One region of the Aquamicrobium terrae genome, then DNA from elsewhere that is predicted to be linked to it. Evidence: predicted binding sites of a transcription regulator. Region 1 holds the regulator's gene; the other holds the start of a gene.

Region 1 (15,313 bases):
GCTGCGCCTGCCGGCATTCCGGGATTGTTTGATCGATATCGGGTAGGTTGAGCAGCGAGGCTGCGGGCCTGCAAACCCGCAGCCTCGGCGGCAGGCGACCGGTTCCGGGATCGGGCCGACACCCGACGTCATCAAGGTCTCTGCCGCCTTTGCACCCCCGCTTGGAGAGTTGATCGGGCCTCTGGCACACCACCACGCCCGCAAACAATCCGAAGCCTGCAAAGGATAGCACCGTCATGACCTTCCTGCACCATGCGCCCGTCCGCTGCCTCGGTGTCGATGTCGCCAGGGACCGGCTGGCCGTCGATGACGGCATCACGGCTGCGACTGTCGCCAACAGCCGCGCAGCCATCCGCTCGCTGCTCAGGACCAGCCGCCCCGATCTCGTCGTGTGCGAACCGACGGGCGGCTACGAGTTGCTGCTCCTGGAAGAGTGCCTGAGGGCCGGCATCGCCTGCCACCGCGCCGACACGCTCAGGCTCAAGGCCTTCATCCGCTCCTTCGGAACGCTGGGCAAAAGCGACGCCATCGACGCCGCGCAGATGGCCGCCTATGGACGCGAGCGCTGGACGAAGCTGCCCTTGTGGCAGGCGCCCGACGCCGACGAGAAGCAGATGCAGGCCCTCGTGCGCCGAAGGGCCGACCTGGTCGCATTCAAGGTTGCCGAGCAGAACCGGTCACGGGCACCCGGTGCCAGGGCGATGGCCGCCTCGTTTCGGGCCATGCTCGCAACAATCACCCGGCAGATCGCGGCGCTCGAGCGGGCGATCGCCGCGCTGGTGGCGCAAAACGCGGGCCTGCGCCACCGCGTCGCCATCTGCACCGGCATGAACGGCATCGGCACGGTCAGCGCCGTGACGATCCTCGCCCTGATGCCCGAGCTCGGCCATCTCCAGCGCCGACAGGCCGCAGCGCTGGCCGGCACCGCCCCGCACCCCAACGAGAGCGGCACAGCAAGGGGCCGGCGACGCCAGCGCGGCGGCAGACCGCAGGTCAGGACCGCACTCTTCATGCCGGCCTTGCGCGCCGCTGCCGGACAAGGCGAGTTCGCCGCCTTCTACGCGCCCCTCATCGCCAACGGAAAACCACCGATCCTCGCAATCGCAGCGACCATGCGAAAGATCATCATAACCCTCAACGCAAGGCTCAGAGACAATCAAAACCATCAGAGTTGATGACGACGACGAGATAAGCGGAACGCGTCTACACGAGCGAGGTGGATGAAGATTGGGACGAGCGAGGTGGATGACGGTTGGGTGTAAAAAAAAACCGCGCAGGCAATTGCTGCCCGCGCGGTCGCTCAGACACCTAATTGGCCATCAGATATCCAGATTGGCGACGCTCAGCGCGTTCTCCTGGATGAACTCGCGGCGCGGTTCCACCTCGTCGCCCATCAGGCGCGCGAACAGCTCGTCGGCGCCGGAGGCGTCGTTGACCTTGACCTGCAGAAGCGAACGCGCATTGGGGTCCAGCGTGGTTTCCCAGAGCTGTTCGGCGTTCATCTCGCCAAGGCCCTTGTAGCGCTGCATGGTCAGCCCCTTGCGGCCAATGGCGAAGACGGCGTCGAGCAGGGCCAGCGGCCCGGAGAGCGTCTGGCTGCCTTCCTTGCGGCGCAGCACCGGCTGCCGGGCGTAGACCTCGCCAAGGCGCGGCGCAAGGCGGTCGAGCTGGCGTGCGTCGGCCGAGTTGATCAGCGCCATGTCGAGATGCACCGCCTCGCGCACGCCGCGCACGGTGCGCTCGAACAGGTAGCCGCCCGGCCCCTCGTTGGAGCGCGAGGTCGAGCCCTTCCAGCCACGTTCGGTTTCTTCCGAGATCAGGCCCAGCCGCTCGGCGATCCGCTCGGCCATGGCATTGGCCTTGCCGAGATCGTCGAAGACCCCCGGATTGAGGCCGCCGGCGATGGTCGCCTGCTCGACCACGGCATGGCTGTAGCGCGTGTGCAGCCCGTTCAGGAGGTGGCGCACGGCCAGCGCGTCGTCCACCGCCGCGCGCAGGTCCTGCCCGGCGCGCACCTCGCCCGAACCCAGCGTCAGGGACGCGTCTTCGAGGCCGGTGCCGATGAGATAGTCCTCGAAGGCCGCCTCGTCCTTGAGATATTGCGAGCTCTTGCCGCGCGTCACCTTATAGAGCGGCGGCTGGGCGATGTAGAGGTGGCCGCGCTCGATCAGTTCCGGCATCTGGCGGAAGAAGAAGGTGAGCAGCAGCGTGCGGATATGGGCGCCGTCGACGTCGGCGTCCGTCATGATGATGATCTTGTGGTAGCGCAGCTTGTCCGGGTTGAACTCGTCCTTGCCGATCGAGGTGCCGAGCGCCGTGATCAGCGTGCCGATCATATCGGACGACAGCATGCGGTCGAAGCGGGCACGCTCGACGTTGAGAATCTTGCCGCGCAGCGGCAGGATCGCCTGGTTCTTGCGCTCGCGCCCGCCCTTGGCGGAGCCGCCGGCCGAGTCACCCTCGACGATGAACAGTTCGGACTTGGCCGGGTCGCGCTCCTGGCAGTCGGCCAGCTTGCCGGGCAAGGAGGTGATGTCGAGCACCCCCTTGCGGCGGGTCAGCTCGCGCGCCTTGCGCGCGGCCTCGCGCGCGGCGGCGGCCTCGACCACCTTGCCGACCAGCGTCTTGGCCTCGGACGGATGCTCCTCCAGCCAGGTGCCGAGCGCCTCGTTGACGAGGCTTTCGACCACCGGGCGCACCTCGGAGGACACCAGCTTGTCCTTGGTCTGCGAGGAGAATTTCGGGTCCGGCACCTTCACAGAAAGTACGGCCGTCAGCCCCTCGCGGCAATCGTCGCCGGTCAGCGATACCTTTTCCTTCTTGGAAATGCCGGAGGTTTCGGCATAGCCGGTGACCTGGCGCGTCAGTGCCCCACGGAAGCCGGCCAGATGGGTGCCGCCGTCACGCTGGGGAATGTTGTTGGTAAAGGCCAGCACGTTCTCGTGGTAGCTGTCGTTCCACCACATGGCCACCTCGACGCCGATGCCGTCACGCTCGGCGCGGATGGCGATCGGCTTGTCGATCAGCGGCTTCTTGGCCCGGTCGAGATACTTCACGAACTCTTCCAGCCCGCCCTCGTAATGCAGTTCCTGCTGCTTCACGTCGGCATGGCGGTTGTCGGTCAGGATGATGCGCACGCCGGAATTGAGGAAGGCCAGCTCGCGCAGCCTGTGCTCCAGCGTGCCATAGTCGAATTCGGTGACGCCCTTGAAGGTATCCGGCGACGGCAGGAAGGTGACGGCGGTGCCGCTGCGTCCCTCATAGGTGCCGGGCTGGTTGGCGGATTCATAATCACCGACCACGGCCAGCGGCGCGTCCACCGTGCCGTGCGTGAAACTCACCTCATGGACCTTGCCGTTGCGACGGATGCGCAGCTTCAGCCACACCGACAGCGCGTTGACCACCGACACGCCCACGCCGTGCAGGCCGCCGGAAACCTTGTAGGAATTCTGGTCGAACTTTCCGCCCGCATGAAGCTGGGTCATGATCACTTCGGCCGCCGACACGCCTTCGGTCGGGTGCAGGTCGGTGGGAATGCCGCGTCCGTTGTCGGCCACGGTGCATGAACCATCGGCATTCAGCGTGACCGAAACGAGATCGGCATGGCCGGCCAGCGCCTCGTCGATGGCGTTGTCCACCACCTCGTAGACCATGTGGTGCAGACCCGAACCGTCGTCGGTGTCGCCGATATACATGCCCGGCCGCTTGCGCACGGCATCCAACCCCTTCAAAACCTTGATGGAATCCGCACCGTACTCGGCCTGTGCGCCGGCCTGGTTCTCGGTCGTATCGCTCATGAAATACTTTCGTCTCTCTGTCGCGGGGGCGGGCGCATGAAACCGTCCCGAATCGAGCGCCCGCCGATCCACCAGATATAGGCGTTTCGGGCCATTTTTCCAAGTTTTCCAAGGAGTTTGCCACTGAAAAACGGCCCTGCCGGAGATCCTCCGGCAGGGCCGTTCAGCGGCCGTCGAAGCGGCCCCTTGCGCAACAGGAACGTGGTCAGGCCGCCGCGGCGGCCTTGGCCTGCGGACGAAGCGCCTTCAGGGCACCGGCCCAGCGGTCCAGTTCGTCCAGCATGGTCTTGGCGCCGGCGGTGATGAGATCGTTCGGCTTGAACTCGCCGTCGACCAGAAGCTGCGGGTAGTTCGGCACCGGCACGCCTTCGGGGATCGGCACAACCTTGACCGTGTTGAGCAGCGGCTTGGCCGATTCCACGGCGCGCAGGCCGCCGGAAACCCCGCCATAGGAGAGGAAGCCGGCCGGCTTGTAGTTCCATTCCGTCGACAGGTAGGTGATGGCGTTCACCAGCGGCGCGGGGATGAAGTAGTTGTATTCCGGCGTCACGAAGACGAAGGCATCGCCCTCGGCGATGACCTGCGACCAGCGCCTGGTGTGGGCGTTCTCGTACTGGCCGAGGCGCGGGTGCTTCGGCTCGTCGAACAGCGGCAGGTCGAATTCGGCGATATCGACCAGCACCGGCTCGAACTTGCCGTGCTCGCGGGTGAAGTCGGCGAACCACTTGGCGAAGATCGGACCGACGCGGCCGGGCCGGGTGCTGCCGACGATGATGTTCAGTTTCTGTGTCAATGTAGGATTCCCTTGATCTCGGTCACTAAAAGTGACTGGCCCCAAATGGGCCTTCCCCCGGCGATCGGCAAGAGAAGATTTTTCCTGACCGGCGGGATGTCGGGGGTGACAGTGCGTTCACGATTCATGAACGCCGCCTGCCATCCGCCCCGGCGGTGGACGCTGGCGCACCCCTCGCCTACATATCTGCAATGGCCACCATCGTCGAAGCCGCCCCTGCCCCGTTCGTGCCGCCGGCGCCGAAGCCGCGCAGCAGCCCGCCCTCGACGCTGGAGATGATGCGCATCGTCTACCGCAACCCGCTCGAACTGTGGGGCGAGCCCTCCTACAACGAGCCGTGGATCTCGATCAGCGGCATCGGCGGGCCGCTGGTCATCGCCAACGACCCCGGCCTCATCCGCCATGTGCTGGTGGACAACGCGAAGAACTACAAGATGGCCACCGTGCGCCAGATGGTGCTGCGGCCGATCCTGCGCGACGGACTGCTGACCGCCGAGGGTGCGGTGTGGAAGCGGTCGCGCAAGGCCATGGCGCCGGTGTTCACGCCGCGCCACATATTCGGCTTCGCCGCGCCCATGCTTGCCTGCACGAATGCCTTCGTGGAGCGCTACGAAGATGGACGCGTCTCCGACATCGCTAACGATATGACGATGCTGACCTACGAGATTCTGGCCGAGACGCTGTTCTCCGGCGAGATCGCCGGCGAGCCGGGCAGTTTCGCGCAGCAGATCGACCATCTGTTCGAGACGATGGGCCGGGTCGATCCGCTCGACCTGCTGCGCGCGCCGGACTGGCTGCCGCGCCTCACCCGCATACGGGGCCGCCGCACCATGGCCTATTTCCGCCAGATCGTAGCCGACACCATGGCCATGCGCCGCGCGCGGATGGACCGCGAGGGCGACAAGGTGCCGAACGACTTCCTCACCCTTCTCTTGCGTGCCGAAGGGCCGGACGGGCTGACCCGCGCCGAGATCGAGGACAACATCATCACCTTCATCGGCGCCGGCCACGAGACGACCGCACGGGCGCTCGGCTGGACGGTCTACTGCCTGGCCGAAGCGCCGTGGGAGCGCGAGCGGATCGAGCAGGAGATCGACGCGGTTCTGGCGCGGGAGCCCGACCCGGTGAAGTGGCTGGACGCGATGCCGCTGACGCGCGCCGCCTTCGAGGAAGCGCTGCGGCTCTATCCGCCGGCGCCCTCCATCAACCGCGAACCGGTCGAGACGGATCATTACAAGGACCTCGAACTGCGCAAAGGGGCGCAGGTGCTGGTGATGCCGTGGACGGTGCATCGCCACCGCAAGCTGTGGGAGGCGCCGGACGCCTTCCTGCCGGAGCGCTTCCACCCCGAAAACCGCGACCGCATCGACCGCTACCAGTACCTGCCGTTCGGCGCAGGGCCGCGCGTATGCATCGGCGCCAGCTTCGCCATGCAGGAGGCGATCATCGCGCTGGCCGTCATGCTGTCGCGCTTCCGTTTCGAAACCGTCAGCGAAACCAGGCCGTGGCCGGTGCAGAAGCTGACCACGCAGCCGCAGGGAGGCCTGCCGATGCGGGTGAGCCGCCGATGAGCACCCGCACCGTCATGGTGCGCATCAGGGGCCGGGTGCAGGGCGTCGGCTTTCGCTACTGGACGCAGGACGAGGCCGAGCGGTTGGGCCTTGCCGGCTGGGTGCGCAACGAGCCGGGCGGTTCGGTCAAGGCGCTGCTGAGCGGCGCGGACGAGGCGGTCGCGGAAATGCTGGAACGACTGCGTGAAGGACCTCGGGGCGCGGTGGTCAGCGAGGTCGAGATGCTGCCGCCGGGCGTTCAGGACGTGCCGGCCGATTTTCGCATCCTGCGCTGAGGACCCCTCATCCGACCTCTCTTCGTGAGGTCGGATGAGGGGTCCTCGCCAAAGAGCTATCGTCCATAGAACACGTTCTCCACATGCACCGGCCAGCGCCAGGGCAGCACGGCCACCATGTCGAAGCGCACGGAAAACCGGCCAAAGTCCGGCTGGCGCGACAGCCAGATGTCGGCGGCGGCTTCGATGCGGCGTTCGGACTGGCGCGCAATGGCCTCCATCGCCTCGACCAGCGAGCGCCGCGCCTTGACCTCGACGATCAGCACCAGATCGCCGCGCCGGGCGATTAGGTCGATTTCGCCAAGCCGCGTGCGGTAGCGGCGGGCAAGGATGCGATAGCCCTTGGCCATCAGCGCCAGCGCAGCCAACCATTCGCTGTGGTGGCCGCGCCGATAGGCCTTGCGGCGCCGCGTCGAGGCATCAGCCACCGCTTTCCTCCTTCAGCGCGAGCAGCCTGCGGTAAAGCTCCTGCTTGGGCTGACCGGTCATGCGTGCCGCCTCGGCCGCAGCCTTCGATGCCGGCATCTCCGCCGCGAGACCAATGAGCAGCGCGTCGACATCGGCGGGGGCCGCCTCTTCCTCCACCGGAGGGCCGACGCAGATGACGACTTCACCCTTCGGCGTGTCGGCGGCGGCATAGTGCGCCGCCAGTTCCTGCAAGGAACCATGACGGGCCTCCTCGAAAGCCTTGGTCAATTCGCGGCATACGACCGCCGGGCGCGCACCGCCCAGCACTTCAGCCATCGCGGCAAGCGTCTCGGCCACGCGGCGCGGCGATTCGAAGAAGATCAGCGTGGCCGGCACCGCCTGCCACTGTTCCAGCCGGCTGCGCCGCTGGCCGGCCTTGACCGGCAGGAAGCCGGCGAACAGGAAGGCGTCCGAAGGCAGGCCGGAAACGGTGAGCGCGGCAAGCGCCGCCGAAGGCCCCGGCACGGGCACGACGCGCAGCCCGCGTTCAAGTGCCTCGCCGACCAGCCGGTAGCCGGGATCGGAAACCAGCGGCGTGCCGGCATCCGAGATCAGCGCGACGCTCCTGCCCTCCTCCAGCGCCGCGAGCAGCCGCGGCCCGGCATCAGTGGCGTTGTGCTCATGGTAGGCGGTGGTGCGGCGGCGGATACCGTAGCGCTCCAGCAGGACGCGCGACACGCGCGTGTCCTCGCAGGCCAGCACATCGGCGGCGGCCAGCGTTTCCAGCGCCCGTATGGTGATGTCGCCCAGATTGCCGATCGGCGTCGCCACCAGATAGAGCGCCGGCTCCAGCGGCCGCGCCGGAAATTCGGCCTGCCCGATCAGGAATGAGCGTCTGGAAGTTCCGGAATCCATGCCATGTCCTTTTTCAGAAGCACGGTTTGGCATGGCTTGCGTGCCTTGCAAAGCCCGTGCCACAAGCCGCCACAACCAAAGCCTGCGGAAAGACCTCCATGACAGCCTCCCTCCCCGTGATTTCCGATCTGCGCGATCGTCCGGAGTTTGCCGGCACGATTGCCGACCGTGTGTGGCAGGCATGGTGGCGTGAACAGGGCGTCGCCCTCGGTGAGATCGAGGCCATGGTGACGGAATGCATGGATGGACCGGACATCCCGCTTTCGCTGGTTGCCCATGAGGGCCCGGATTTTTACGGCTGTGCGCATCTGATCGCCAGCGATCTTGACGAGCGCCCGCAATACACGCCATGGGTCGCCGCCGTCTGGGTCGAGGAAAAGGCGCGCAAGAGCGGCCTTGGCACGAAGCTCGTGCTCGCCGCCGTCGAGCAGGGATTTTGGCGAGGGTCCGACACGGTCTATCTCTGCGCCGAGCCGCATCTCGCGCCTTTCTACGAAAAGATGGGATGGCGCTGCATCGAGGAAGGCGTCGAGGGGCTCACCGTCTTCTCGATCTCGCGCTGAGCGGCTTTTCGTCTAACGGTAAGCTACCAGCACCGCGCCAGCACCGATGAGAGTGACACCCAGCCAGTTCGCGGCCGACAGGCGCTCGCCCAGAAAGATCACGCCGAACACAGCCACCAGAACGACGCTCAGCTTGTCGATGGGCGCCACCTGCGCCACCTGCCCGAGCTTCAGGGCGCGGAAGTAGCACAGCCATGGACGCGCCGGTCGCCAGACCTGAAAGCACGAGAAATGTGTAGGTCTTGCCCGATATGGAGCCGAGCGGCTGCGCCTGCCCGGTCGCCATGACGATTGCGGCGATCACCAGCAGGATGACGGCGGTGCGGATCAGGGTGGCGAAGTCCGAATCGACATTTTACGCGCCCACCTTGGCGAAGATGGCCGTAAGCGCGGCAAAGGCAGCCGAAAGCAGCGCCCAGAACTGCCATGAGGAAAAGGAGAGATTCACGCCAAGCCCCGCCATGTTGTGGGCGGCCATACCGGCTCCGCCGCCAGCGAAAGAAAAGCCGTCAGCGAGCCAGTTCGGCCACCAGCGAGTTCAGCACGATCATGCCGGAGGGCGTGGCGCGCAGGCGCGAATTGCCGACCGGCGCGACCAGCCCTTCCTCCTGAAGAATTGACAATTGCCGCGCCGGCAGCGTGCGCCCTGACAAGGTTTCGAAACGGGAAAGGTCGATGCCCTCGACCAGACGCAGGCCCATCATCAGGAATTCGTCGGCTTCCTCATCGCGCGTCAGCCGCTCCCCGTCGACGATGCCGTGGCCCTGCCGTTCCACCAGTTCCGCCCATGTCTCCGGGTGCCGTTCGGCAATGGTGACGACGCGCGTGCCGTCTTCCACGAAACGGCCATGCGCGCCCGGGCCGATGCCGACATATTCGCCATAGCGCCAGTAGACCAGGTTGTGCCGGCTTTCCGCGCCGGGGCGGGCGTGGTTGGACACCTCATAGGCCGGCAGGCCGCGCGCGGCGGTCACTTCCTGCGTGAGCTGGTAAAGATCGGCGGCAAGGTCAGGCACCGGCATCTCGAACTTGCGGGCGGCATGGAGCTTGTGGAAGGCCGTGCCTTCCTCGATGGTCAACTGATAGAGGGACAGGTGGTCGGCGGCATGGCCGATCGCCTCGTTCAGTTCCGCCTCCCACGCTTCCGGTGTCTGGCTGGGGCGGGCATAGATCAGATCGAAGGACAGGCGCGGGAAGATTTCACGGGCCAGCCGGATGGCATGCAGCGCCTCCGAGACATCGTGCAGGCGGCCGAGAAAGCGCAAGTCGGCATCGTTGAGCGCCTGCACGCCTAAAGACACACGATTGACGCCGGCGGCGCGGTAGCCACGGAAGCGTTCGGCCTCCACCGAGGACGGATTGGCCTCCATCGTTATTTCGATGCCGGCCGGCACGCTCCAGTTGCGCGCCACCTCATCCAGGATCGCGCCGACCGTCGTGGGTTCCATCAGCGAAGGCGTGCCGCCGCCGATGAAGATCGACGTCACCTGGCGCGGCCCGGTGCGCGCCCGCATCGACGCCATTTCGGCGGCGAAGGCGCGCACGAAACGCTCTTGATCGACCTTCTGGTGGCGGACATGGCTGTTGAAGTCGCAATAGGGGCACTTGGCCGCGCAGAACGGCCAGTGGAGATAGACCCCGAAGCCGGGAGAGCGGTCGAGGGTCATATGTCCCCCGTCCCGCCGTCATCCCGGCCAGGCCCAAGCGGAAGCGAGTGTGCGAGCCGGGATCCATTCCGTAACGATCGAGATGGAGTTCCGGACGCCGAATCTACGGGAAATCGCCCGACAACCGGAATGGATCCCGGCTCGCGGTCGCTATCGCTCCCTTGGCCGGGATGACGGCAGGACGCCGTTTCAGCAGGCCCGGCACGGAAGGGGCTGGCGACAGCCATGACATGAGCCTTCGCAGGCACGGTCACTTTGCTCCCACCACTCCCAGCCGCGCCTCGGCGAATTTCTGGAAGGCGCGGGCGCGGTGCGAAAGTGCCTCGGTCGCGCCGGGCTTCCAGCCGTGCTTTTGCTCAGCCGTCATCTCACCAAAGGTCCTGTCATAGCCATCGGGCAGGAACACCGGGTCGTAGCCGAAGCCAAGCTCGCCGCGCGGCGGCCAGACGAGATGGCCTTCGACCTCGCCGCGATAATACTCCGCCTCTCCATCGGGAAAAGCCAGGCAGATCACGGCAACGAAGCGGCCGGTGCGCTGTTGCGGCTTCACGGCCCCCGCCTTCTGCATGGCCGTCTCTGCCTTTTCCATGGCCATGCCGAAATCGCGCGTGCCGTCCGGCTTCTCGGCCCAGTTGGCGGTATAGACGCCCGGATCGCCGTCCAGCGCATCGAGGCACAGGCCGGAATCGTCGGAAAGCGCCGGCAGGCCGGTGGCTTTGGCAGCCGCGAAGGCCTTGATATAGGCATTCTCCTCGAAGGTGGTGCCGGTCTCGTCCGGCTCCGGCAGGCCGAACTCGCGCGCCGACTTCGCCTCGAATCCGAACGGCCCCATCAGGTCCGCGAACTCGCGCAGCTTGCCTTCATTATGGCTGGCGACGACGATCTTCTTGTCCAAAGGATGCATTACAGGCCCCAGATGCGCGGTTCGGCGAATTCCAGCGAATTGCCGGAAGGATCGCGGATGTAGATCGAACGGCCGCCATTCGGCCACTCGAAATCGGCTTCGATTGCAACGCCCGCCGCTTCCAGCCGGCCCTTCCAGGCGACGATTTCCTCGGCGCTTGCCGAAAAGCACAGATGCCCCTCCCCGACCGTGCCGTGCGGCGGCACCGGCAGGCGCGCATCGGGGCGTGGCGGCTGCTTCGTCGCTTCGGCAACGAACAGCAACAGCACGCCCTGCCCGCAGCGGAAGAACAGGTGCCGCCCCTCGACCTTGACGATGCGCTCCAGCCCCAGCACGTCGCCGTAGAAGGTTTCGGCGGCGTCGAGATCGGTGACGTAGAGCGCGGATTCGAGGATGGCGGCTGGTTTCATGTCTCTTCCTGCGTCAAGCCACGGCCAGTTTCTGCAACTCCACCAGCCGGGCGATGCCCTGCCGCGCCAGCCCCATCAGCTCGTCGAACTGCGCCTCGGAAAACGGCTCGCCCTCGGCGGTGCCCTGGATCTCGACGATGCCGCCCTTGCCGGTCATGACGAAATTGGCGTCGGTGCCGGCCGAGGAGTCCTCCAGATAATCGAGGTCGATGACCGGCTCGCCGTCATGGATGCCGCAGGAAATGGCGGCGACGTGATCCTTCAGCACCCGCTGCACGCTCACCATCTGGCGGGCTTCCATCCAGCGCAGGCAATCATGCAGCGCGATCCATGCGCCGGTGATCGAGGCGGTGCGGGTGCCGCCGTCGGCCTGAAGCACGTCGCAATCCACCGTGATCTGCTGTTCGCCCAGCGCCTGCATATCGACCACGGCGCGCAGCGAGCGCCCGATCAGCCGCTGGATTTCCAGCGTACGGCCGCCCTGCTTGCCGCTGGACGCCTCGCGGCGCATGCGCTCGCCGGTCGAGCGCGGCAGCATGCCGTATTCCGCGGTCACCCACCCCTTGCCGGAATTGCGCATCCAGCCCGGCACCCGCTCTTCGAGGCTTGCCGTGCACAGCACATGCGTGTCGCCGAACTTGACCAAGCAGGAACCTTCGGCGTGCTTGGAAAAGCCGCGCTCGAAGGAGATGGCGCGCATTTCGTCGGGCTGGCGTTTGGAGGGGCGCATGTCTTGTCTCTCTGGTCTGTCCTGATTTTGCCCGGCTTGTAGCCCCCCACGGCGCGGTGTGCAAAGGAAAACGGGTTGCTTGCACTGGGGCGAGGCGCGTCTATATCCTTGGGCAGAGGTTCGCGATGACAAAGCACAGTTCCGCTCCCACACCGCCGGTTCCCGTTTCGCAATGGCAATCGCTGGATGCGCGTTCGCGCGACATCTTCCGGCGCATCGTCGATTCCTACCTGAGGGACGGCGAGCCGGTGGGCTCGCGCAGCCTGTCGCGCATCCTGCCCTCCTCGCTCTCGCCGGCGACGATCCGCAACGTGATGAGCGACCTGGAGCACCTCGGGCTGGTCTATGCGCCGCACGTCTCGGCCGGGCGCCTGCCGACGCAGGCGGGCCTGCGCTTCTTCGTCGATGCCTTCATGGAGATCGGCGACCTCGGCGACGAGGAGCGGCGCAGCATCGAGACGCAGATCAAGGCTTCCGGCAACGACACCTCGCTGGAACACATGCTGACCGAGGCCAGCCAGCTTCTGTCGGGCATGTCGCGCGGCGCCGGGCTGGTGCTGGCGGCCAAGAACGAGGCGTCGCTGAAACATATCGAATTCATCCAGCTCGAGCCGACCAAGGCGCTGGCCGTGCTGGTTTCGCAGAACGGCGACGTCGAGAACCGCATCATCGACCTGCCGGCCGGGGTCACCGTCTCGCAGCTCCACGAAGCCTCCAACTTCCTCAACGCCCACATACGCGGGCGGACGCTGGCCGAGGCACGGGCAGAAATCTCGCGCATCAAGGAGGAAACGCGCGCGGCACTGGATTCGCTGTCGCAGGAACTGGTGGAACAGGGGCTTGCCGTATGGGCCGGGGCCGAAAGCGGCCTGCCGGCGCGGCTGATCGTGCGCGGCCGGGCGAACCTGCTCGAGAACATCACCGCCCAGGCCGACATGGAGCTGTTGAAGAACCTGTTCGACGATCTGGAAACGCAGGACGGCCTGCTGCAACTGCTCGACCTTGCCGAGGAAGGCCCCGGCGTGCGCATCTTCATCGGCTCGGAGAACAAGCTGTTCTCGCTGTCGGGCTCGTCGCTGGTGGTGGCGCCTTACCGCGATGCGGAGGCGCGCGTGGTCGGCGCGCTCGGCGTCATCGGCCCGACCCGGCTCAACTATGCGCGCATCGTGCCGATGGTCGACTACACCGCCCAGCTCGTCTCGCGCATGCTGCGCTGAACCGGAGGCTGGCGAGGGGCGTCAAGCCGCGTCGCCCATATACCGGGCGCTCGGCAGTATGGTCAGAGGCTGCACGTCGCCGGCTCCGACCTTGGCGAACAGCAGGCGCCGCTCCCATTCCGTCGAGCGGAAGAAGGGAAAACGCGCATAGAAGCGCTCGCGGTTGGCCACGGCATTGGTGCGGAACAGCACGACCTTGTTGAACACGCCCGGATAGGCGCGCGGCTCGCTGATCTGCTCGGAATAGTAGATGCGGCGATAAAAGCCGGCATGGTCCTCGCGCACCGTCGAAAGCCCGTATGGCGCGTTGAAATAGATGCAGGCCATGCCCGCCAGCCGCAGCGTCACATAGAGCAGGTGCGGATAGACGCGGGTCCACTCGGGGTCCGAGGCGAAGCGGCTCATGCACACGAAGGTGTCGCCGGCTTCCAGCATCGGATAGACGATGTCGCCGAACGCCTGCACCGAGGGCGACATGGGCGTTTCCAGCGTGACGTGGTGGATGCGCATGGTGGATACCAGGGTCTGGTCCACATAGACGCCGAAGCGATAGACGTTCGGCACCTCGTCCAGCGCGTCGCTGATGACATGGTTCTCGGCATCCGGCACCATGTCGTTGAACCGGTAGGCCTTGTAGCGCAACCGGTAGATGTCCTCGAGGTCCTCGCCCTTGTCGCAGCGGCGGTACTCGGAACGGTCGAGCAGTTCGAACACCTTGCTCGCAAAGCTCGAGCCGGACAGGCCGGACCGTGCCGGTTCGGTTTCCGCATCCAGCTTCAATTGCCGAGTTGCCATCGGCTTACCCTCTATTCCGCCGCCGCTAATCAAGGGTAAGCGTTGGATCAGTTAAGTAAAGTTTTAATTAAAGAAATCCAGCTTCACTCAAAATTAACCTTAACAAATCGCTTTTTTCATCCGGAGGGTGCACGCCGGGGTGGAAAAGCGGAGACAGGGGAAAATCCGTGAAACGGCTTATGTGCGGGTTGCGCCCGAAGCGACCACTTCGTCATGGGCGAACGGCCAGCGCGCCGTCGACATGGTTTCGATGCCGGATGCGCTCAGCGCCGCGCCGAACAGGAAGCCCTGCACCAGGTCCGGCTCGACCTGCCGCGACAGCACGCGAAGCTGCTCGAACGTTTCCACGCCCTCGATGGTGATGGAAAGCCCCAGGGAGCGCGACAGCGCCACGATGCCCCTGAGCAGTTCCAGCGAGCGCGGGCTCTGGGTCACGTCCGACAGGAAGGAACGGTCGATCTTGACCTTGTCCAGCGGCAGCTTGTGCAGGTAGCTGAGGCTGGAATAGCCGGTGCCGAAGTCGTCCAGCGCGATGCGCACACCAAGCGCCTTGAGTTCCTTCAGCACCTGGCGCGTCTCGGACTTGTCGTCCAGAAGCGCCGTTTCCGTCACCTCGACCTCAAGCCGGTGCGGCGGCAAACCGGCCGCCTCCAGCGCATCGCGCACTTTCTGGATGATCTCGCTGTTGCGGAAATCCTTGGCCGACAGATTGACCGAAACATTGGTGTGCTTGGGCCATTTGGCGCATTCGGCGCAGGCAGCGTTCAGCATGAAGGTGCTGATCTGCGAAATGATGCCCATCTCTTCCGCCAGAGGAATGAACACGCCGGGCGACACCGGTCCCAGTTCGGGGTGATCCCAGCGGCACAGCGCCTCGCAGCCGGAAATGCGCATCGTGGCCATGGCCACGATCGGCTGGTAGACGACGCGCAAGGTGCCGGCTTCCACGGCGCTGCGCAGGTCGGCCTTCATCCGCTGCCGGTCGCGGAAAGCCGCGTCCATCGACGATTCGAACAATTGCCAGCCGTTCTTGCCGAGTTCCTTGGCCTTGTAGAGGGCAAGGTCGGCCTTGACGATCATCTCGTCGACATCGCTCGCCTCGACGCGGGCCAGCACCGCGCCGGCGCTAATCTGGATGCGCAGCACATGGCCGGCGACATCGACCTCGCCCTTGAGGCCGGCGAAGATCTCGTCGAGCATCCGGCGAGATCGCTTTCGCTCTCCACCCGGTCGAAAAAAACCATGAATTCGTCGCCACCGAAACGACT
Region 2 (15,313 bases), 2.5 Mb from region 1:
CCGCCGGACTTCGCGCCGGGTCTGCGTTTTGATCTGTCGTCTTCGGTCATGTGGTGTTTGCTCTTTTGGCGGGCTAGATAGCAGGAGAGCCATCGGCTTGCGAGTGGATAATAGGAGAACAGCCTGCATGAAGCGACCGGACTTCATGGCCCTTGCGCTTCAGCAGGCAAAAGAGGCGGCAAAGCGCGGCGAGGTGCCGATCGGCGCCGTGCTTGTGGCGGATGGGGACATCATTGCCGAAGCCGGCAACCGTACCCGCGAACTCGCCGACCCGACCGCCCATGCCGAGATGCTGGTCATCCGGGAGGCCGCTGCCAAACTATCGGCCGAGCGGCTCGGCGGATGCGATCTCTATGTGACGCTGGAGCCTTGCACCATGTGCGCGGCGGCAATCTCCTTCGCCCGGCTGCGTCGGCTGTATTTCGGCGCTGCGGATGAAAAAGGCGGCGCGGTGGTTTCAGGCGTGAGGTTCTTCTCCCAACCCACCTGCCACCACACACCGGACGTCTATTCCGGCTTGGGGGAAACGGAGGCGTCCGCCTTGTTGAAGGATTTTTTCAAGGCAAGGCGCTAAGCACCTATACCTCAAGGATAAAGCTTACCAGGGCAGCCAGTCGCGCAGGCCACCCTTCTTGGTGGCGGCCCGCTTCAGTCGACGCTCCTTGACGCTCTCGTCCTCACCCAACTCGTCCTGTGGCGCGGTGGTGGCGGCCACACGATAGTCGAGCGGCGGCTCGCTCAGATAGCGCCGGGTGGTCGGGCTGCCCTGACGCGACTGGGCAAGGCGCTTCTGGATTTCGGGGCGCTGGGCCTTCGCCACACGGGCGTTCTCGGTGAGATCAAACTTGTCCGAGACCTCCTTCGGAGCTTCGCCCCTGCTCTCGGCCGGCAGGTCGTTGATGATTTCCGATTCATAGAAACGGTTGTTCTGATTGGCCGTCGCGTTGGCACGGATGCGGTCGCGGCGCTGCTCGGGCGATTCCGGCCACTGGGTGCTGGCGGTCTGGACGACATTGTCCTGCGGCGCGGGCAGGTTGCCCTTCTGGCCCGGGGCCGGCTTCACCAATTCAGGCCGCGGCTTGTAGTCGATCTTCTCGCGCTTCGGCGGCGCGAAGGTCAGCGCGCTGCTGAGATCGGTCGCAAGCTGCTCCGTGGCCGTCTTGTCGGTGCCGTAAGTGGGCGAGGAAACGCAGCCGGCCAGCAGCAGGCCCGAAGTGGCGAGCGAAGCCAGCACGGCCAAACGGCCACGGTGGGTGTCAGTCATGCCGAAGAAACTCACTTAGAGCGGCCCCCTGATTGATGCCGGCCGGACACGGGCAGATTCTGTCCTGTCCTTGTAATGGTAAATCCGGCGACAATTTGTCGGCGGAAGCCATGGTCTTTACCTCAAGCCCGGGCCAAGGGCAACGCGCGCTCGATCTACGCGCTGCCCTCTTGCCGATCAAAGACGGCCAAGCGCTTCCAATTCGCGCAGAACGGCCGCATCGCGGGCCGAGACATCGGGGAATGCGGGGTCGCTTCCGACATCGGCCGTATAGCGCCACGAGCGCGCGCATTTGCGCAGGCCCCGATCAGCCGCCTTCTCGATCACCACGGCAACGCCCGGAACCTCGCGCAGCGTGAAGGCATCGGCCGGCGCGGCATCCCGCGCGACGCTGAGATCGCTGGTGATGGCGATCTCGGCGAGATCGACATCGGCGATCGCCTGCAAAAGCGCATCATCGGAGATATGAACGACCGGCACGGCCTCCAGCGACGAGCCGATGGTCTTCTTGGCCCGCTCCAGTTCCAGAGCCCCGGTGATGACGCTGCGCACCTGCCGCACCTTGCGCCATTTCGCGGCCAGTTCGTCGTTGCGCCAGTCGGACGGAACCTGCGGGAACTGCTCCAGGTGCACCGAGCGCGCCTGCGGGTAGCGGTCCGCCCATGCCTCTTCCGTGGTGAAGGGCAGCATGGGGGCCAGCCACTTCACCAGGCAATCGAACAGATGGCGCACCACCTGAACCGCGGCCTTGCGTTTGAGGCTGGACGGCGCGTCGCAGTACAGGGCATCCTTGCGGATATCGAAGTAGAAGGCCGACAGTTCGACCACCATGAAGTCGAGCAATGCGCGGGTGATTCGCTTGAACTCGAAGCCGTCATAGCCGGAGCGGACCACCTCATCGAGCTCGGCGAGCCGGTGCAGCATCAGCTGCTCCAGCTCCGGCATCTCGGCCAGCGGCACATCCTCGCCCTCGTCATGGGCAAGTGTGCCCAGCATCCAGCGGATCGTATTGCGCAGCTTACGATAGGCGTCGATGTTGGTTTGCAGCACGTTCTTGCCGAGCCGCTGGTCTTCCCAGTAGTCGGTCGTCATCACCCACAGGCGCAGGATGTCGGCGCCCGACTTGGCCATCACCTCCTGCGGCACGACGACATTGCCGAGCGACTTCGACATCTTGCGGCCGTCCTCGTCCATGGTGAAGCCATGGGTGACAACCGTGTCGTAGGGCGCCCTGCCCCGCGTGCCGCAGCTTTCCAGCAGGGAGGAATGGAACCAGCCGCGATGCTGGTCCGAACCTTCCAGGTAGACATCCGCCGGCCATTTGAGATCGGGGCGGTCTTCCAGCGTGAAGGTGTGCGTGGAACCGGAATCGAACCAGACATCGAGAATGTCGGTCACCATCCGCCACGGCTCGTTGGCGCGCGAACCGAGGAAGCGCTCGCGCGCGCCTTCGGCAAACCACGCATCGGCTCCTTCCTGCTCGAAGGCTTCGAGAATGCGGGCATTGACCGCCTCGTCCTTCAGGATATTGCCGTCCTCGTCGGCGAACACGCAGATCGGCACGCCCCAGGCGCGCTGGCGCGAGAGCACCCAGTCAGGCCGGTCCTCGATCATGGCGCGCAGGCGGGTCTGCCCTGCCGCCGGCACGAAGCGGGTGGCGTCGATGGCATTCAGGGCGCGGGAGCGAAGCGTGGTGTTGTCGCCCAGGTCCTTGTCCATGTAGACGAACCATTGCGGCGTGTTGCGGAAGATCACCGGCTTCTTGGACCGCCACGAATGCGGATAGGAATGCTTGAGCCGCCCGCGCGCGAACAGCATGTTTTTGGCGATCAGCGCCTCGATCACGGCCTTGTTGGCATCGCCCTTCTTGCCGTTGTCGTCGATGACGCGCGCAGCGCCGCCTTCGCGATCCGGCCCGAACCCCGGCGCGTCCTTGGTGAAGAAGCCGGCATCGTCCACGGTGAAGGGGATTGCCGTGTCGATGCCGCGCGCGGCGAGGTCGCGTGCCGCATCCATCCATGCGTCGAAGTCCTCGCGGCCATGCCCCGGCGCGGTATGCACGAAGCCCGTGCCGGCGTCGTCGGTGACATGATCGCCGGGAAGCATGGGAACCGCAAATTCATAGCCGCCGCCGAAACCGGCGAGCGGATGGGCCAGCGTGATGGCTGCCAGCTCATCGGCGCTCACGTCCCGCAGGCGCTTGAATTGCAGCTTGGCCTTGGCGAAAGCCTCTTCAGCCAGTGCATCCGCGAAGATCAGTTTTTCGCCGGGCTGCGGCCCGAAATCATTCTCGGCTGCCGTAACCTCATACAGGCCGTAGGCAATGCGCGGCGAGTAGGCGACGGCGCGGTTGCCGGGGATGGTCCACGGCGTGGTGGTCCAGATGACGACCGCCGCGCCCGCCAGCGATGATGCGCTGCCGGCCACAGGGAACTTCACCCAGATCGTGTCGCTCTCATAATCCTGATATTCGACCTCGGCCTCGGCCAGTGCGGTACGTTCAACCACGGACCACATCACCGGCTTGGAGCCGCGATAGAGCTGGCCCGACATGGCGAATTTCAGCAGCTCGCCGGCGATGCGCGCCTCGGCGTGGAAATTCATCGTCGTGTAGGGCTTCTTGAAGTCGCCGATCACGCCCAATCGCAGGAACTCCTGCGTCTGCACATCGATCCAGTGCTGGGCGAATTCGCGGCATTCCTGCCGGAACTCGTTGATCGGCACCTCGTCCTTGTTCTTGCCGGCGGCGCGATATTTCTCCTCGATCTTCCATTCGATCGGCAGACCGTGGCAATCCCAGCCCGGGACGTAGTTGGAGTCGTAGCCGCGCATCTGGAACGAGCGGGTGATGACGTCCTTGAGGATCTTGTTCAGCGCGTGGCCGATATGGATGGTGCCGTTGGCATAGGGCGGGCCGTCATGCAGCACATATTTCGGCCGGCCGGCGGCATCCTCACGCAGCAGCTTGTAAAGGTCCATCTCCTGCCAGCGGGCCACGATCTGCGGCTCCTTCTCCGGCAATCCGCCGCGCATCGGAAAATTCGTCTGCGGCAGATAGAGTGTCTTGGAATAATCGATCGTCTCGACGGTATCAGTCATCGGTTCGCCATATCAATTGCCCGGTCGTAACGGACTCTGGGCTTGAAATTCACAATTCTGGAAAATGCGCGGGTTGCGCGCGCCACAATTCCCGGCGGCTCCGGCAGGCGAGTTTCACCTCAGCCCGCCCGGAACACCGGGCTGGTAATTCGTATCGCGAACACAACATGGCGCGGCTGGCGTGTCATGGCCGCGCTTCTAACCCATGAACGGCGAAGAATAAAGGCCGCTACATGGTAAAGTCGAAGCGATAGGTGGCCGAAACGCCGACCGTGAACTGGTCGCGCGAACCGCGCTCGCGCACGATGCTGGAATCGGCCGCCGGCCCTTTCAATCGGGAATATTCGCCGAACAGGCTGGTCGTGACAGGATCGCTGACCTTCCAGGTGATGGCGCCGCCGACACCGATTGCCCGGACACCGCCGCCGGGATCATACTCACTGATGCCGGATCGCCCGCTTTCGTCGGCACTGACACCGTAATAGGCATCGAAATACTTGGAGGACGCGAAGGAAACGCGCGGCCCGCCCGAGATGCGGATTTTCGGCGTGACATCGTGGAAGGCATCGACGGCAATGTCGGCAACCACGCCCTTGTGGGCACGGATGCCCTGCCGCGCCTCGGCGCGCATGCGCAGCCAATCCAGGGGATAGAACTCGAAGAAGCCGCCGACCTCGCCGCCCCATCTGACGGGATCTAGGCCGCGAATGCCGTCTTCGTCATTGTCGCGCTTCCACAGGAACTTGCCGGCCAAACCGACGCGCAGGTCGCCCTGATCGACCAAGGCAAGAGAGATATTGTCGTTGCGCGACGAAAACCGCACCGGGTTGCCGGCCTTGCCAAGTGAAATGATCGGCGTTGCGCTGAGAAGGTACTTCTTGCTGCCCTCGAAATCCGGCGCCACCATCGCGGTCGCGCCCACGGTAAGATACCAGTCGCCGGACAGCCACCCACCGATCCCGTCGGCAGCATTCGCCGCACCGGGCAGGCCAAAAGCGATCATCGCCGCCAGGGCGGATGTGGTCTTCAGCACACGCATGTCTCACCGTTTACGCAATACAAATGGGAGTTGCAGCAACTGTTGCGCGAAATTCGGTAAAATTTGATTTAAATCCGGAATGTTATGGGGGTTGTGGAAGCTGGACGCCGTGCGGCGGCGGTACTAGCCTGTGGTCGTGGACGGGTTCTCAGTCAGGAGAGGAACCATGACTTTCGACAGCAACACGATTCGCGGCGTCACTGACGAAGTGCGCGGCAAATGGGGATGGTTCGTGGCACTCGGGGTGCTGCTGCTCATCCTCGGCGGCATCGCCTTCGGAAATCTGTACATCGCCACCGTCGCCTCGGTCTATTTCGTCGGTTGGCTGATGCTGTTTTCCGGCATTATCGAGATCATCCATGCCTTCGGCGTGAAGACGTGGGGTCGCTTCTTCTTCTGGCTCGGCAGCGGCCTGCTTTATGCGCTTGCCGGCATCTTCGCCTTCTACAATCCGCTGCTGGCCTCTGTGGCCCTGACATTCCTGCTGGCCGTGGCGCTGGTCGCATCGGGTGCCCTGCGCGCATGGGTCGGCTACCAGAACTGGGAGCAGAAGGGCTCCGGCTGGATCGTGACGGCCGGCATCGTCACCATTCTCGCCGGTCTCGTCATCACTCTCGGCTGGCCAGTCAACAGCCTGCGGATTCTCGGCCTGTTCCTGGCCATCGACCTGATCTTCCAGGGCTGGACCTTCATCGCCTTCGGATTGGCGCTGAAGAAATAGGCGGTGGCTGTCAGAAACTGACGGCCGCGTCGAGATCGGACAGCGGCCGCACGCCGGCCAGAACCGCCCTCGCCTCCTCCTCGTCGCGCTTCATCTGCGCGACGAGCGCCTCCAGCCCGTCGAACTTTTCTTCTCCGCGCAGATAGCCGAAGAACGACACTTCGCAGACCTCGCCATAAAGATCGCCGGAAAAATCGAAGACGAAGGTTTCCAGCAGCGGCGTGCCATTGTCGTCCACGGTTGGCCGGCGGCCGAAGCTTGCCACCCCGTCATGCAGCGTCCCGTCGGCGCGGCGGAACCGCACCGCATAGATGCCCTCGCGCAGCGCGACATCCGCCGGCAGGCACATATTGGCCGTCGGAAAGCCCAGCGTGCGGCCAAGCTTCTGCCCGCCTATGACCTCGCTCTGCACAGTGAAGCGGTAGCCGAGCAGGCCGGCCGCCTGCGAGACATCGCCCTGCACCAGCAGTTCGCGGATGCGGCTCGAGGAGATGATCTGCGCGCCTTCGTCGCGAAAGGCGTCGACCAGTGTCACGCCGAAGCCATGGCGCTGGCCCGCATCCATCAGGAAGGCCGGGCCACCCTGGCGATCCTTGCCGAAATGGAAGTTGAAGCCGGTCACCGCATGGCAGATGCCCAGATTGTCTTGCAGGATGACGGCGACGAAATCCTCGGCAGACTTCGTGGCGAGTTCCGCCGTGAACGGCTGTTCGACCACCGCTGCAAAGCCCATCTCGCCAAGCAGGCGCGCCTTCATCTCGGGCGGCGTCAACACGAACAGCGGCACCTGCGGGCGGAAGAACTTGCGCGGATGCGGCTGGAACGTAAGCACCAGAGCCGGCACGCCGCGCTTTTCGGCTTCCGCCAGCGCGCGCCGGAGCACGGCCTGATGGCCGCGATGGACGCCATCGAAATTGCCGATGGCCACGACGCCGCCGCGCAAATGCGCGGGTAGCTGCACATTTCCGGGCATGCGCTCCAACATGGACAAGACCTATTGGAGGCGCGGCATGACGGCCACGGGATTGTAGCCGTGCTGCGCCAGGAAGGCTTCCAGCCTCTGCGGATCGGGCGCCAGCGGATCGCCATAGTCGCGGGCATGGATGCCGCCGGATATGTAAAGGGCATCGAATCCGTTGCCGACGGCGCCCTTGATGTCGGTCATCATGCCGTCGCCGATTGCCAGAATCTCGCTGCGTTCCAGTTTCCGTCCGACGGCCTCGGAAGCCGCCTTGAGCGCGGCGTCGTAGATCGGAGCATGGGGCTTGCCGGCGATCAGCGTGCGGCCGCCCATCTGCCCATAGTCGCGGGCGATGGCCCCCGCGCACCAGATCAGCCTCTCGCCCCGCTCGACCACGATGTCGGGATTGGCGCAGATGAACGGCAGGTTGCGCGAGCGCAGCCGCACGAGCAGGTCGTGATAGTCCTCCGGCGTCTCGGTTTCATCATCGAACGGTCCGGTGCAGACCACGGCCTGCGCCTCGAATTCCTCAACCAGTTCGACGTCGAGGCCGTCATAGATGTTGGTGTCGCGGTCGGGGCCGATGTGGAAAATCCGCCGCGGCGCCTCGGCGATCAGGTCGCGCGTCACATCGCCGGAACTGACCAGCCGGTCATAGGTGCCGTCAGGCACGCCGATCGCCCGCATCTGGGCGGTGACATCGGCACCGAGACGGGGCGAGTTGGTGATCATCACCACCGCCACGCCGCGATCACGCGCCGCCGCCAGCGCGGCCGTGGCTTGCGGGAAATGGTCCACGCCGTTGTGGACGACGCCCCATACGTCGCAGAGCAGAGCTGCATAGCGGCCCGATATGGCCTCGAGCGAAGTGATGATGGGGGAATGAACCGTCATGTCGGCGGGCATGTCCATGGCTGAAAATTGTCGGGTTTGTTGGCTTCGACGCCCCGGATAAACGATGTGCCTTGGACTGTCACCAGCTTTCCTGCCTCGTCCGGCAGCCGCCTGGTTAACGTCGGCTGAAAAATTGGCCGCGTTTTCGGGCGATTTCGCAAACGTGAAATTTATCCATTCCTGCGATTGTGCGCCCTCGACACCATTATTGGGCAGCGGGGGCTGAAGCCAGATGTTGCGGAAATTCCTGGCCGACAAGCGCGGCAACTACGCCATGATAACCGGTTTGCTGATGGCGCCGTTGTTTGGTGCCGTGGCCTTGGCCGTCGACTACTCGGAAATGTCGCGCCAGCGACTGGACACGCGAAACGCGCTCGACGCGGCCAATATCGCCACGGCGCGCGAATTGCAGGCTGGCGCCACGGACAGCAAGGCAATTGCCTACGCCAACGACTTCTACTTTGCCAATCTGCGCCATGTGAAGCCTGCCAAGACCAGTCTCGATGTAACCCTGCCGAACAACAGCGTCGGTGGCGGCTCAATGAAAATGTGCGCCTCACTCAATTATTCGCCGTACTTCTTCCCGGCGGCTGCCATGTTGATGGGGCAACAGTCAAGAGATTTCGATTTCATCACCTGCTCCGAGGTGCGCCTCAAGAACACACTGGAAGTGTCGCTGGTACTCGATAATTCGGGTTCGATGACCAACAAGGGCTCGGGCACTGGCCAGCAGCGCCTGGCGTTGCTCAAGACGGCCGCAAAGCAGCTTGTCGATACGATGGCGCTCGAAGCCAATCAGATGAAACAGGTCGACAGACCCATCCAGTTCTCGCTGGTGCCGTTCGCAGCGTCGGTCAATGTCGGTCCGCAATACGACACGGCAAGCTGGATGGATACTATGGGTATTTCACCGATCCACCATGAGAACTTCGACTGGTCGACGATGACCAAAGACAATTCACCCTTCCCGGACAAATACGTCGAGAAGGTCGGAGACGTTTGGTACAAACGTGGAAAAAACTGGGGCGAAAGCGAAGATCATCCCATGACACGCTTCAGCCTTTATAACGACATTCTCTATGAATCCACCCGCACCCGCAACGCTGCCGGACAATATGTCTATTCGACAAGCCAATATGCAAGCTGGAACGGCTGCGTCGAGGCGCGGCCCTTTCCCTTCAATGCCAACGATGCGACCCCATCAACGGGCAACCCGGCGTCCATGTTCGTGCCGATGTTCGCACCTGATGAGCCAGGAACCGTATGGCTGGACTTCGATCGCGACGGCAAGGTCGACAAAGACCCCACCACTAAGAACAAGGACTTTAAACCAGTCTCTCAAGGCTACCAGAATAACTGGTGGATGGATTGGCAGGAATATGCGCGAAGATTCAATTTGTCGCCCAAAGACCAGAGTTCTTCTGAGCGGCAGCGTGACATGCGCAAGTACTTTGTCGCCAAGCCATACGGTGCCACCGGCAGTGGAAACGCAAACTACTCCTGCACCACGAGCCCAATAACACCGTTGCAGGACATCAGCGACGAAAAGGGCAAGGACATTATCAAGACCGCCATTGATGATATGGCTGCTAGTGGCAACACCAATGTGCCGGAGGGTCTGGCATGGGGCTGGCGCACTTTGTCCAGTGGCGAACCCTTCACCGAAGGCCGCCCGGAAATCGAGAGAGGCAATGACAAAGTGCTGATCGTACTGACCGACGGTGCCAATACCTATTCGTCTATGAGCGATGCCAGCTATGCCGGGAATCGTTCGACCTATGCCGCCTACGGCTACACAGGCGTCAACTATGACAATAAGGGAATGACGCGACTATTTCTCAACACCAGCAACAAGATCGGCAAGACTACGCACACCAGCACCAATTTTACTGCAGCATTGGACGAGCAACTGCAAACCCTCTGCAGCAACGCCAAGGAAGCGAACATCATCATTATGACAGTCTCGCTCGACCTGTCGATGTCAAAATCAGCAGAGAAAAAAGCCATTGAAGCGATGAAGGAATGCGCTTCCGAATCCCGGTACCGCATGGATGCGAACGATCCATCCAAGCCAGCAAAACTGTACTGGAATGCGACCGGAGCAAGCCTCTCGGACGACTTCAAGGAAATCGCAGACGAACTCTCCAACCTGCGCATCACCAGCTGACGAGAGCTGTGGAAACCAAGGCCCGGACGCAAGCACGCGCCGGGCCTTTTGCATTTCTACATCGGCCGCCGCATGGAGCGGTCGGGCTCTACCAGCTTGCGATAAAGGTGCCAGGTCGAATGGCCGAGCACAGGCATCACCACGGCCAGGCCGGCCAACAGCGGGATGGCGCCGATCACCAGAAGGGCGGCGACGATCAGGCCCCACAGCGCCAGGGGAAGCGGATTGGCCCACACGGCCCGCATCGAGGTTTCCACGGCTGCCACGGCGCCGGCGTCGCGATCGAGCATCAGCGGAAAGGCCACCACACTGGTGGCAAGGGCCACCACGGCAAAAATGAAGCCGGCGGCATTGCCGAGCAGGATGAGCATCCAGCCCTGCCTCGTGGTCAGCACCTCATTGAGGAAAACGCCGACGGAGGCTGGCGCCGCCTCGCCGAACAGGCTCGTATAGATGGATTGCGCCGTGTAGAGCCAGAGCAGGAACAGGGCGAACAGCATGATGCCGACGACGGCTATGGACGGCAAGGCCGGTGAGTAGCGCAGCTCCAGCGCATGCCGCCAGGAGGTGTCCATGCCCAGTTCGCGCCGGCGGCTGATCTCGTAAAGCCCGATCGCTGCGAAGGGTCCCAGCAGCGCGAAGCCGGACATCAGCGGATAAACCAGATGAATGGCCCCTGCCCCGGTCGTCCACCGCGTCAGGATCAGCCCGACGACGGGATAGATCAGGCACAGGAAAACATAGTGCGACGGCTTTTGCCGGAAATCATCCAATCCCAGACGCAGCGCGTCCATGATATCGGCGGTGCCGATGCGGCGAACGACGGGCTGCACACGCATGCCGCGCGCGTCCGTCATAACGTGGAAACTGGCCATGACCTTCCTCCCTGCCTAAGCAAGATGGGGCGGTCACCGCCAGATGGCCGCCCCAGGCTGCCACTTCAAAACGGTCGTGTCTTAGCAGATTTCGCTATCGCTGTCGCGCAACCGGGGCGCGTTTGCCGGTCCATTACGGAATTTTTACCGGCTGCCCGGCAAAAGCCATGATCGGCAGCCTATCAGGCGTCATGAGCATGTCCCGATCCGATTTTTCCTTTCCCGTCCTTGAGCCATGCCTCAACCGCCGCACTCTGGTGCTGGGGGCCGGTGCTTTCGCACTTGCCGGGCTGGCCGGCTGCGGGTCGCTGTCCCGGCAAGGCGCCGGCGGCGGGGCGTCGACCTCGGCCAGCGCCGCGATGGCTGGAATTCGCAATGCCGAGGGCTTGCCCGTGCTCTCGCCGGACAGCCAGTTGGAGCGGGCCGCGTTGCAGCAGGCACACTATATGGCAGCGTCCCGCAGCATGACCCATACGACAGGGTTCGGAAAAGGGTTCCCCACGCGTGTGAAGAGCAACGGAATCAAGGGTGCGGCGGCGGAAAACATTGCAGAAGGCCGCATGGATGTCGCCCGCGCCATCGACATGTGGATGAACTCGCCACCGCATCGGCACAACATGCTCGACAGCCGCTTCCATCGCTTCGGCCTAGCCTGGGCCAGCGGTCCCGACCGTCCCGAGTGGCGCTACTGGGCGATGGTGCTGGCGAGCTGAAAAAAGGGTGCGCGCATTCATTCGCGTATGAAACGCTTTCCGGTCCTTGACACCGATCTGGCTGCTGACTATCTCATTCGCCGTTAGCACTCTGTTATGCCGAGTGCTAACAGGTCCGGCAGCGCCGGACGGAGGGAATTCTTTCTCATCATTGTGACCGAGGAAATCAAATGGCAAAGACGAAGTTCCGCCCGCTTCATGACCGCGTGGTCGTTCGCCGGGTCGAGTCCGAAGAAAAGACGGCTGGCGGCATCATCATCCCCGACACCGCCAAGGAGAAGCCGCAGGAAGGCGAAATTGTCGCCGTTGGTTCGGGCGCCCGCGACGAGAGCGGCAAGCTCGTTGCCCTCGACGTCAAGGCCGGCGACCGTGTCCTGTTCGGCAAGTGGTCGGGCACCGAAGTCAAGCTCAATGGCGAAGACCTTCTGATCATGAAGGAATCCGACATCATGGGCATCATCGGCTGATCCGGCCGGTCCCATTCTTCAACACTCACTGCAATCCGAATTTCGGGCCACAGGCCCAGGAGTAAGCAATGGCTGCCAAAGACGTAAAATTCTCCCGTGACGCCCGCGAGCGCATGCTGCGCGGTGTCAACATCCTCGCCGACGCGGTGAAGGTCACCCTCGGTCCCAAGGGCCGCAACGTCGTCATCGACAAGTCCTTCGGCGCTCCGCGCATCACCAAGGACGGCGTCTCCGTCGCCAAGGAGATCGAACTGGAAGACAAGTTCGAGAACATGGGCGCCCAGCTCGTTCGCGAAGTCGCTTCCAAGACCAACGACAAGGCCGGTGACGGCACCACCACCGCCACGGTCCTCGCCCAGGCCATCGTTCAGGAAGGCCACAAGGCCGTTGCCGCCGGCATGAACCCGATGGATCTGAAGCGCGGCATCGATCTGGCCGTCTCCGAGGTCGTCGCCGATCTCGTCAAGAAGGCCAAGAAGATCAAGACCTCCGAGGAAGTCGCGCAGGTCGGCACCATCTCCGCCAATGGCGAGAAGGAAATCGGCGAGATGATCGCCGAGGCCATGCAGAAGGTCGGCAACGAGGGTGTCATCACCGTCGAGGAAGCCAAGACCGCCGACACCGAGCTGGAAGTCGTCGAAGGCATGCAGTTCGACCGCGGCTACCTGTCGCCCTACTTCATCACCAATCCCGACAAGATGATTGCCGAACTCGAGGACGCCTACATCCTGCTCCACGAGAAGAAGCTCTCCAACCTGCAGGCCATGCTGCCGGTGCTCGAGGCTGTCGTGCAGACCTCGAAGCCGCTGGTCATCATCGCCGAGGACGTCGAGGGCGAGGCCCTGGCCACGCTGGTCGTCAACAAGCTGCGCGGCGGCCTGAAGATCGCTGCCGTCAAGGCTCCGGGCTTCGGTGATCGCCGCAAGGCCATGCTGGAGGATATCGCCATCCTCACCGGTGGCCAGGTCATCTCCGAGGATCTGGGCATCAAGCTCGAGAACGTCGGTCTCAACATGCTCGGCCGCGCCAAGAAGGTGCGCATCGAGAAGGAGAACACCACGATCGTCGACGGTGCCGGCAAGAAGGCCGAGATCCAGGGCCGCGTTGGCCAGATCAAGGCCCAGATCGAGGAGACCACCTCCGACTACGACCGCGAGAAGCTGCAGGAGCGCCTGGCCAAGCTGGCTGGTGGCGTTGCCGTGATCCGCGTCGGCGGCTCGACCGAGGTCGAGGTCAAGGAGAAGAAGGACCGCGTTGACGACGCCCTGAACGCCACCCGCGCCGCGGTTGAGGAAGGCATCGTCCCCGGCGGCGGCGTCGCCCTGCTGCGCGCCACCCAGGCGATCAAGGCTGCCGGCGCCAATGCCGACCAGGCTGCCGGCATCAACATCGTGCGTCGCGCCCTGCAGGCTCCGGCCCGCCAGATCGCTACCAACGCCGGTGCGGAAGCCTCGATCATCGTGGGCAAGATCCTCGACAACAAGAGCGCGACCTACGGCTACAACGCCGCCAACGACGAGTATGGCGATCTGATCCAGCTCGGCATCGTCGACCCGGTCAAGGTTGTTCGCACGGCTCTGCAGGACGCCGCTTCGGTCGCCGGCCTGCTGGTCACCACCGAGGCCATGATCGCCGACGCTCCGAAGAAGGAAGCCGCGGCTCCGGCCATGCCCGGCGGCATGGGCGGCATGGGCGGCATGGACTTCTAAGAAGTTCTTTCACCGTGAATTGGAAAGGGCGGCCGGTGGCCGCCCTTTCTTTTTTGAAAAAAGATACGCCGGCATGGAACCAATTTCACGGCCGGCCGTTCTGGTCCTGTCGAAGCAATTCAAAGGAGAAATCCGGAGAAAGGCTAACGACAAAAGAGACGCCTTCCACACATTCAACGGTGCGGGAGGCGTCTTTTTGCGATGCGTGATGGTTTTCCATCAACCTGTTATTCTCAAAGAATAATCCGGAACAAATCGACAGCAGCTCCGTTGAAGTCGGCGAATCAACCCAGGAGATGCGATCATGGTGAACAAGGATCAGGTGGCCGGCGCGGCCAAGCAGGCAAAGGGCGCCGTCAAGGAAGCCGCAGGCAAGCTGACCGGCAGCAAGAAGACCGAACTCAAGGGCAAGGCGGAAAAGGCAGCCGGCAAGGTTCAGAAAACCTATGGCGACACCAAGGAAAAGGTGAAGAAGGCCATGTAGGCCGATTGACCCTCACGGGATATGCACGCGAAGGCGGTCTGCGGACCGCCTTTTTTCGCGCTCCGCCGACGGGCAGGCAGGCGCTTCACGTGCCCAGCTTTCTGGTGAACGCATTGGTGAAGGCGATGCCGTCCCCATCATCCCTTGCTTCCCCCAGCACCACCTCCATCACACCGTTCGTGACGCGGACAAGCGCAAAACCGCCCATGAAGGCTGCCTTCGGCTTGAATAGGTCCAACCCGTTTGCCTCATAGATCATCGGGGTTTCGTGCTGATGGCCGTGAAAGAGCCCGATAACGTTGAAAGGCTTTATGACCGCCAGCAAGGCTGCCTGTTCGGCCTTGCTCCACCAATGGGGCTTTCCGGTGCCTGTGTCGTCGAAAGTCTTGCGCTCGCTGTCCCATACTTCGAGCGAGAACGGGTCCCATCCATAATGCTGGAACAGGACGACCGGCCTTCCGTCGGCGGCGTTCGCCTGCAGGTCCTGCCCCAGCCAGTTCAGCCCGCTTACCGCTCCTTCCCGCGTATCGCCGCCGAAGCGATGCAGTTGCACCAGGTGCAGGCCGCCCCAATCCCATGAATAGCAGTCGGAATCGACGTCATAATTCGCGGCCGGCACCGGCGGCTTGAAGAATATGCCCGGCCTGTGGTTCATCTCCACGTAGTCGCGCAACTCGCGCCGATACCAGTCGACATGGGGCGGTGGTCCGTTCTGGTCGAGATCGTGATTGCCAAGGCCGGCATAGACAGGCATGTGCACCCGGTCGGGACCGGCGCCTTGCTGATAGCGCTGGCTGAACTGGAGCAATTGCGTGCCTTCGCTCGGCTGCACGGTCTGGCCCCCACTGTCATCGGTCATGTCGCCGCCGACGACCAGCCCAAGGGGTGTCGCGATGCGCTGCCCCGCAGCCTCCAGATGC

The links. The regulator HrcA, encoded in region 1, represses chaperone genes, less so after heat shock. The targets are predictions, from matches to a motif close to GTTAGCACTCNCNNNNNGNGAGTGCTAAC.
Region 2: the regulator HrcA is predicted to act here: its motif matches at 11,816-11,844, upstream of groES (co-chaperone GroES).

Annotation. Positions count from the first base shown of each region.
Region 1 is NZ_JBRKLZ010000001.1:2,758,754-2,774,066, reverse strand. It holds gene ACVCNR_RS13565 (transposase) at 237-1,175, shown strand; gene gyrB (DNA topoisomerase (ATP-hydrolyzing) subunit B) at 1,320-3,797, opposite strand; gene ACVCNR_RS13555 (NADPH-dependent FMN reductase) at 4,003-4,590, opposite strand; gene ACVCNR_RS13550 (cytochrome P450) at 4,782-6,161, shown strand; gene ACVCNR_RS13545 (acylphosphatase) at 6,158-6,436, shown strand; gene ACVCNR_RS13540 (YraN family protein) at 6,493-6,864, opposite strand; gene rsmI (16S rRNA (cytidine(1402)-2'-O)-methyltransferase) at 6,857-7,759, opposite strand; gene ACVCNR_RS13530 (GNAT family N-acetyltransferase) at 7,858-8,322, shown strand; partial or broken gene ACVCNR_RS13525 (EamA family transporter) at 8,335-8,785, opposite strand; gene hemW (radical SAM family heme chaperone HemW) at 8,832-9,989, opposite strand; gene rdgB (RdgB/HAM1 family non-canonical purine NTP pyrophosphatase) at 10,240-10,893, opposite strand; gene ACVCNR_RS13510 (VOC family protein) at 10,893-11,303, opposite strand; gene rph (ribonuclease PH) at 11,317-12,033, opposite strand; gene hrcA (heat-inducible transcriptional repressor HrcA) at 12,159-13,250, shown strand; gene ACVCNR_RS13495 (N-acyl amino acid synthase FeeM domain-containing protein) at 13,272-14,045, opposite strand; partial or broken gene ACVCNR_RS13490 (putative bifunctional diguanylate cyclase/phosphodiesterase) at 14,223-15,313, opposite strand, start outside.
Region 2 is NZ_JBRKLZ010000001.1:221,538-236,850, reverse strand. It holds gene ACVCNR_RS01375 (pseudouridine synthase) at 1-50, opposite strand, end outside; gene ACVCNR_RS01370 (nucleoside deaminase) at 128-574, shown strand; gene ACVCNR_RS01365 (hypothetical protein) at 599-1,264, opposite strand; gene ileS (isoleucine--tRNA ligase) at 1,442-4,363, opposite strand; gene ACVCNR_RS01355 (MipA/OmpV family protein) at 4,593-5,366, opposite strand; gene ACVCNR_RS01350 (HdeD family acid-resistance protein) at 5,569-6,123, shown strand; gene ACVCNR_RS01345 (bifunctional riboflavin kinase/FAD synthetase) at 6,134-7,096, opposite strand; gene ACVCNR_RS01340 (TIGR01459 family HAD-type hydrolase) at 7,118-7,978, opposite strand; gene ACVCNR_RS01335 (pilus assembly protein TadG-related protein) at 8,211-10,145, shown strand; gene ACVCNR_RS01330 (DUF2189 domain-containing protein) at 10,202-11,020, opposite strand; gene ACVCNR_RS01325 (CAP domain-containing protein) at 11,218-11,733, shown strand; gene groES (co-chaperone GroES) at 11,904-12,200, shown strand; gene groL (chaperonin GroEL) at 12,269-13,909, shown strand; gene ACVCNR_RS01310 (CsbD family protein) at 14,214-14,393, shown strand; gene ACVCNR_RS01305 (metallophosphoesterase) at 14,479-15,313, opposite strand, start outside.